Linked DNA regions of Microbaculum marinisediminis. The protein of the gene in region 2 interacts with the protein of the main gene of each other region in a pairwise test. Links are inferred from orthologs where the notes say so. Each region holds a gene or a part of one and is shown on either strand. Other genes may lie near its edges.

Region 1 (2,945 bases), on a different replicon or contig from region 2:
TGCAGCAGCGCCTCGCGCGGGCCGGCATAGCGCATCTCGATCGGATAGCCCGCCTGAACGATCGTCCCGGGGCGGAAGTAATTGTCGATCATCGCCTGGATGGCCCGGGTCCGCACATCGGCGGGAATGTCGCCGGCCTTCAGTTTCCCCAGCACCTGATGGATGAAGACACCGTCCATGACCTCGATGGCGATCTTCACCAGATGCTCGTGGCTGCGATGCATGGGATTACGGGTCTGGAAGGCGGCGACGTTCGACCAGCCCTTCTCCAGGAACATCGCCCGCGACTGGGCGGGCCGAATGTAGAGATCCGGATACTTCTCGGGATACTGGCCTTCGCTCAGAACCATGACCCGTCCGGCCAGGTTGACGTCGCCCTGGGCAAGCACCTTTTCCACGCCGGGATGCTTCGGATCGGTGGTGCGATAGACGTGCTCGGCCTCAAGCTGCTTGTCGATGCCGTACTTCTCGCGGACCTCCATGATCGCCAGCGCTTCGCCGGTCTCCGCGTCGACGAGCGCGACCTCCTCCTCGAGGCGGATGCCGTCGGCGAGATCCTTGTCGACCGGCAACGTGATCGGGATCGGCCAAAAGACGCCGTCGGCCATCTTCATGTCTAGGCAGGCGCCGCGCCAGTCGTCATGCCCCATGAAGCCGTCGAGCGGGGTATAGGCCCCCATCGCCAGCATGAAGACGTCGGAGACGGCCCGCGAATCCAGGGGTACCTTCTTCAGCGTCTCCGCGCGTGCGCGCTCCTCGGCCCGTTCGGTCTGCGGCAGCAGGAGCGGCTTGAGCTGCTCGGAATTGTGCGGCGGCACGAGCTGAGGCATGGCAAGTCCTTCCTGATATCGAGCGGTGTCCGACGGGACGGTCATTGCTGGCTGATCCGGCTGGCGGGGGGCACCGGGCGGCAACGCTCCCGGCGCAGATCGTGAAGCGGGCAATCACCGCCGACGGAATCCCGTGCACGCGGTTCGGATCGCAGCCACGCGATCCTGCCTGTCCGCGCTACGGCGAAACCGCTACGGCCGTTTCGGGGTCTTGTATTCGACTTCCTTCTGGAACGAATCCCAGACGGTCTCGTAGCCGACGAACCCCTTTTCGTTGGGCTCCATCTGGCGCGTCTTCACGAAGCGCGACTGGCCCTCGGGAACTTTTTGGACGGGTTTTTTCTCGCTCATGAGTCACCTTTTGCCAAGAAACCGGGATTGCCACCGAAAGAGGCCGATACTTGTCGGATATCATTCATGGCATTGCTCGAATGTGGGCTCGAATGCGGTCGATCGGTCCGACCTGCCTGAGGACACCTGCATCGGATCACTGAAAACTGGATCGGCATCGCTGCTCAGACCGGTCTCGTGAGGGACGGGTCGATATCCGGCTGCGCTCCGATCGTCCCGCCGGCCCTCGTCTCCTCATCGGTCGCGTCGCGCACGGTCAGTATCTCGAGCGTGAACACGACCTCCCTGCCGCAAAGCGGATTGTTGCCATCGACGGTGAGGGTCTTGTCGTCCATCCGCGTCACGAGGAAGCTGCGGGTCTGGCCCTTGTCGTTTTCCATGAGGATGGAGGTGCCGACCTGCCGATACTCCTCGGGAACGTTCTCGATGTGGTCGGTGAAAACCAGCGACTCGTCCCTGGCGCCGTAGATCTGGTTGCCGTCGATCGGCACCTCGATCACGTCGCCGACGGCCTTGCCCTCCAGCTCCTTGTGGACGTACGGGGCCAGGATCTCGTTGTGTCCGTGAACGTAGCCCAACGGGAATTCGACCTTGGTCAGGACGTGCCCCGACTTCCTGTCGGTCACCTTGTAGGTCAACTCGACGAACTTGCCGTCCTGGATGGTTTCACTCATGCCGGGTTCGATCCCATCGCTCAGAAAATGGAGGCCCCGAAGATCCTGACCTCGCCATCTTCATAGCCGAGGACAAGTCTTCCGAGCCATTCGCCCGCCTTGTTGGTGCTCCGTTGCCGGTACAGAACCGTGACATACTCGCCCCGGCGGATCACACCAAGATTGTCGATGTCTTCGGAGAGGCTTCGCGCCAGTTCGCTGTTGGCGAACTGATGCCCCACCGCGACCTGGTTCATCGCCAGCGCCAGAGACGTGGAAAAGTTCCTGACGAACTCTCCGTACTTGCCTTCGTTCGAGTGCTTGACGAGGTCGCGCCACAGCGGATCGGCTATGGCCAGGATTTCCTCGTCGGTCTTTTCGATAATGTTCACGCGCGGCTCTCTGTCACCGTAGGACACCAGCTCGACCGGGGGCGTCAAAAAGATCGCCACGCGCCCTGCTGGTCTTCTTCGTGCCCGGGCGGACGTCCAAAGCGAGGCGCCGCCCGGGGATAGTGCTACTCGTCCTCACCGACCAGGTGATAACAAGGCGCCTTCTCCATGGTGTATTCACCGGTGTTCGGATCGCGACGCGAAACGGTCAGAACGTGCCAGTTCTCGTCGTCCACCTTCATGGCGTCGCCCCGGTAATAGTAGCCCGGCCAGCGCGTCTCCTTGCGGAACAGGGTGTGCTGGGTGACGCACTCCGCGGCGCGATGACGGTGCTTCAGTTCCCACGCCCGCAGCAGCTCGTGAATATCCTTGGCGGCGATGCTCTGGAGGTCCTCCTCCAGGATCTTGAGCTTCTTCAGACCGATATGGAGGAGCTTCTCGTTGGTCATGTAGCTGACCGTCACGCCACCGCAGTACTCGTCCATCAACTTCTGCAGGCGATCCAGCCCCTGCTTGGGATTGATGTAGTGCGGATTGACATCGCCCGCGACGATCTCGTTGCGGTAGATCTTGTAATGCTCAAGCGGCGTGTAGATCTCTTTCCTGCGGCGGCTTATCTGCTCGTCGGACACGACGATGCCCTCGGCTTTGCCGTCGTCGATGTACTTGCAGGCGGCCTTCGCGGCGAGGCGCCCCTCGGTGAACGAGCCGGACGAGAA
Region 2 (3,125 bases):
CGCCGCGAGCCCCCAACCGGTCGCACCGGGCTGTATCGCCACCAGCGCGCGCCGCTCCGGCGCGCAGCCGGCCAGCCGCGCCGCCGCGATCAAGTCGGCGAGCGCCACCTCGTGCGCCGTTTTCTTGTTGCCTCGCAGCTGGGCGTCCATGTCGGCGCCGCGAAACGTGCGGACCGTGCCGGGCCGCATGTCGAGATCCATCGCGTCCACCGCGATCAGCGCCCCGGATTCCTCGATTTCCGACAGGAGCGCGAGGCCGATGGTGCCACCGTCGCGCAGGGCCACGTCGCTGCCGATCTCGCCGCGATCCTGCCGTTGGCCGAGCGCGTTGACGACGTGAACGCCGGCCCCGTCATCGCTCAGCAGAACGTTGCCGATGCCAAGTACCAGGGTCCGGGTCTTGGTGGCGTCCGTTCGCATGCTCCGCTGCCTGCATATCGTCGTGCCGCGCGCCGGAGATCAGCCACGTCACGAAGACACCATCATTGAAGACGACAAACTATGGTGCGTATACTTGACCGAGTAAAGATAGTTACGCGCATAAATAAGTTTCGTGAAGGAGGCCGTCATGTGTCTGGCCGTGCCGATGCGAGTTGTGGAGCGTGATGGCTTCATGGCACGGTGCGAAGCCAAGGGCATCGAGCGCGCGGTGAGCCTCTTCCTGCTTCAGCACGAGGACGTCGGCCCGGGCGACCATGTCATGGTCCATGTCGGCTACGCGATCCAGAAGATGACGGCGGCGGAAGCGCAGAGCGCGTGGGCGCTTTTCGACGAGATTCTCGCCGCGGACGAAGAAGCGCACGGCGGTGCATGAGCTAGCGATCTGCCAGAGCCTGTTGCGGGAAGTGCAGCGCGTGGCCGCGCGGAACGACGCCAGCGAGGTGGTCCGGATCGGCGTCGTGGTCGGGCCGCTGTCCGGTGTCGAGGCCCCGCTGCTCGAGCGCGCCTTCACGCTGGCCCGGTGCGGAACCATCGCGGCGAACGCGACGCTCGAGATCGAGGAAGCGCCGCTGACGGTCTGGTGCGAAAGCTGCGGCGTCGAGTCACAGGTGGCGATGAACGCGCTGCTGTGCGGCCGGTGCGGTACCTGGAAGGTTGATCTGAGGTCCGGAAACGAGCTGCTGTTGAAGCAGGTGGAACTGAGCCGCGACGAAACCGCCGGGGCGACCGGCTGATACCGGCGGCGTGCGCGGCGGCGAAGGGAGACGATCATGTGCGACCAGTGCGGATGCGCGACGACGCCGGACACCGTTCACGTCCATGACCATGCCGGCGTCGTGACGACCCGGTCCGTCGACGCCCAGTCCGTCGAGATCCTGACGGGGCTGCTGCACGAGAACGACCACGTTGCCGCCCACAATCGCGAGCACCTGGACCGCCACGGCATCCTCGCGGTCAACCTGATGTCGTCGCCGGGCTCGGGCAAGACCAGCCTGCTGGAGGCGACGATCGATGCGCTCGGCGACAGGCACCGCATCGCCGTCATCGAAGGCGACCTCGAGACCGAGAACGACGCGCGCCGCATCCGCGAAAAGGGCGTGCCGGCGGTTCAGATCACCACCGGCCAGACCTGCCACCTCGACGCCCATATGGTGCATGACGCGCTGCATGCGCTCGATCTCGGCGCGATCGACATCCTGTTTATCGAGAATGTCGGCAATCTGGTCTGTCCGGCGAGCTTCGATCTCGGCCAGCACGCCAATGTGACGCTCCTTGCGGTGACCGAGGGCGACGACAAGCCCGCCAAGTATCCGGTGATGTTCCGCGGCTCAGACCTCGTGCTGCTGGCCAAGGCCGACCTCCTCGACGTGCTCGACGACTTCTCGCCGCAGAAGGCCGTCGGCCATGTCCGCGACCTGGCGAACCCCGCCGACGTGTTCACGGTCTCCGCGCGCCGGGCCGATACGCTGGTGCCATGGATTGCCTGGCTCGAGGACAGGCTCGCCGCCTGCCGGGGCGGGATGGCACCGCGGCCGCGGTCGCATCCAGCCTCCCGGCATTCGCATCACCATCCCCATCACGCGGGCGCCGCGGAATGACCGGCGCGCCGGCATCCGCCGTCGCCGCCAGGCGGTGGCTGGAGCGCATTCGCGCCCTGCCGCTGAACGAACGCGTCCGGGTGATGAACGTGTGCGGCGGCCACGAGCGGTCGATCTCCATGGCCGGCCTGCGCGGGGTATTGCCGCCGCAGATCGAGCTGATCCCGGGGCCGGGCTGTCCCGTCTGCGTCTGTCCCGAGGAGGATGTCTATGCCGCGATCCGGCTCGCCGCGCGCAGGGAGGTGATCCTGGTCGCCTTCGGCGACATGCTGCGGGTACCGGCGAACCTGCCGAAGAACGAGCCCCGCTCGCTGGAACAGGCGCGCGCCGCCGGCGGCGACGTGCGCCCAATTGCCTCGCCACAGGAAGCCGCGAAAATCGCCCGCGCCAATCCGGACAGGGACGTGGTGTTCTTCGCGGCCGGCTTCGAGACGACGACCGCGCCGGTGGCTGCCCTTGTCGCCGAGGGGCTTCCCGACAACCTGTCGATCCTGCTGTCGGGAAGGTTGACCTGGCCGGCCGTCGCCATGCTGCTCGACAGCGAGGAGGCCGGTTTCGACGCGCTGATCGCGCCGGGGCACGTCTCCACGGTGATGGGCCCCGAGGAATGGCGCTTCGTGCCGGAAAGGCACGGCATTCCGTCCGCCGTGGCCGGGTTCGAGACCGACAGCCTGCTTGCCGCGCTCCATTCCGTCCTCACCCAGCATCTCGAGGGGCGGGCGGTCCTAGACAACAGCTACGAGACCGTCGCCAGGCCCGGCGGCAACCCGACCGCGCGGCGCCTGATCGCGGAGACGCTGGACGTAGTCGACGCGACCTGGCGCGGCATCGGCGTGATCCCGAAGTCGGGCTTCGCGTTGAAGCCGCGCTTCGCCGCGTTCGACGCGGTGCGCCGGTTCGATCTCGATCTCGCCGAGGCCCGCAAGCGCGCCGGCCAGATGCCGCCGGGATGCGATTGCGCCCGCGTCGTCCTGGGCAAGATCTATCCCAACCAGTGCGTCCTGTTCGGCAAGGCCTGCACGCCGCGCACACCGATCGGTCCCTGCATGGTGTCGGACGAGGGCGCCTGCCGCATCTGGTGGTCGT

What was found. Proteins that work in one complex are often made in the same cells at the same time.
Region 1: the proteins of hypB (region 2) and MUB46_RS18430 interact in binary tests that used the Escherichia coli proteins (3 or more experiments, as listed by UniProt). The link is inferred for Microbaculum marinisediminis from one-to-one orthologs.

What each region holds. Positions count from the first base shown.
Region 1 is NZ_JALIDZ010000009.1:27,835-30,779, forward strand. Bases 101-2,899 are described here. They hold MUB46_RS18430 (FKBP-type peptidyl-prolyl cis-trans isomerase), read right to left. Parts: upstream 1,856-2,899; coding sequence 1,346-1,855; downstream 101-1,345. Other genes in these bases: sat (sulfate adenylyltransferase), read right to left, coding at 101-830; MUB46_RS18425 (hypothetical protein), read right to left, coding at 1,023-1,181; MUB46_RS18435 (hypothetical protein), read right to left, coding at 1,876-2,226; aprA (adenylyl-sulfate reductase subunit alpha), read right to left, coding at 2,352-2,899. In the rest of the region: more of sat, read right to left, coding at 1-100; more of aprA, read right to left, coding at 2,900-2,945. UniProt on the Escherichia coli protein: Folding helper with both chaperone and peptidyl-prolyl cis-trans isomerase (PPIase) activities. Chaperone activity prevents aggregation of unfolded or partially folded proteins and promotes their correct folding.
Region 2 is NZ_JALIDZ010000007.1:237,176-240,300, forward strand. The notes cover bases 147-3,125. They hold hypB (hydrogenase nickel incorporation protein HypB), read left to right. Parts: upstream 147-1,211; coding sequence 1,212-2,039; downstream 2,040-3,125. Other genes in these bases: MUB46_RS16560 (HyaD/HybD family hydrogenase maturation endopeptidase), read right to left, coding at 147-420; MUB46_RS16565 (HypC/HybG/HupF family hydrogenase formation chaperone), read left to right, coding at 569-814; MUB46_RS16570 (hydrogenase maturation nickel metallochaperone HypA/HybF), read left to right, coding at 807-1,175; hypD (hydrogenase formation protein HypD), read left to right, coding at 2,036-3,125. Also shown: more of MUB46_RS16560, read right to left, coding at 1-146. UniProt on the Escherichia coli protein: Involved in the maturation of [NiFe] hydrogenases. Required for nickel insertion into the metal center of the hydrogenase. Exhibits a low intrinsic GTPase activity, which is essential for nickel insertion.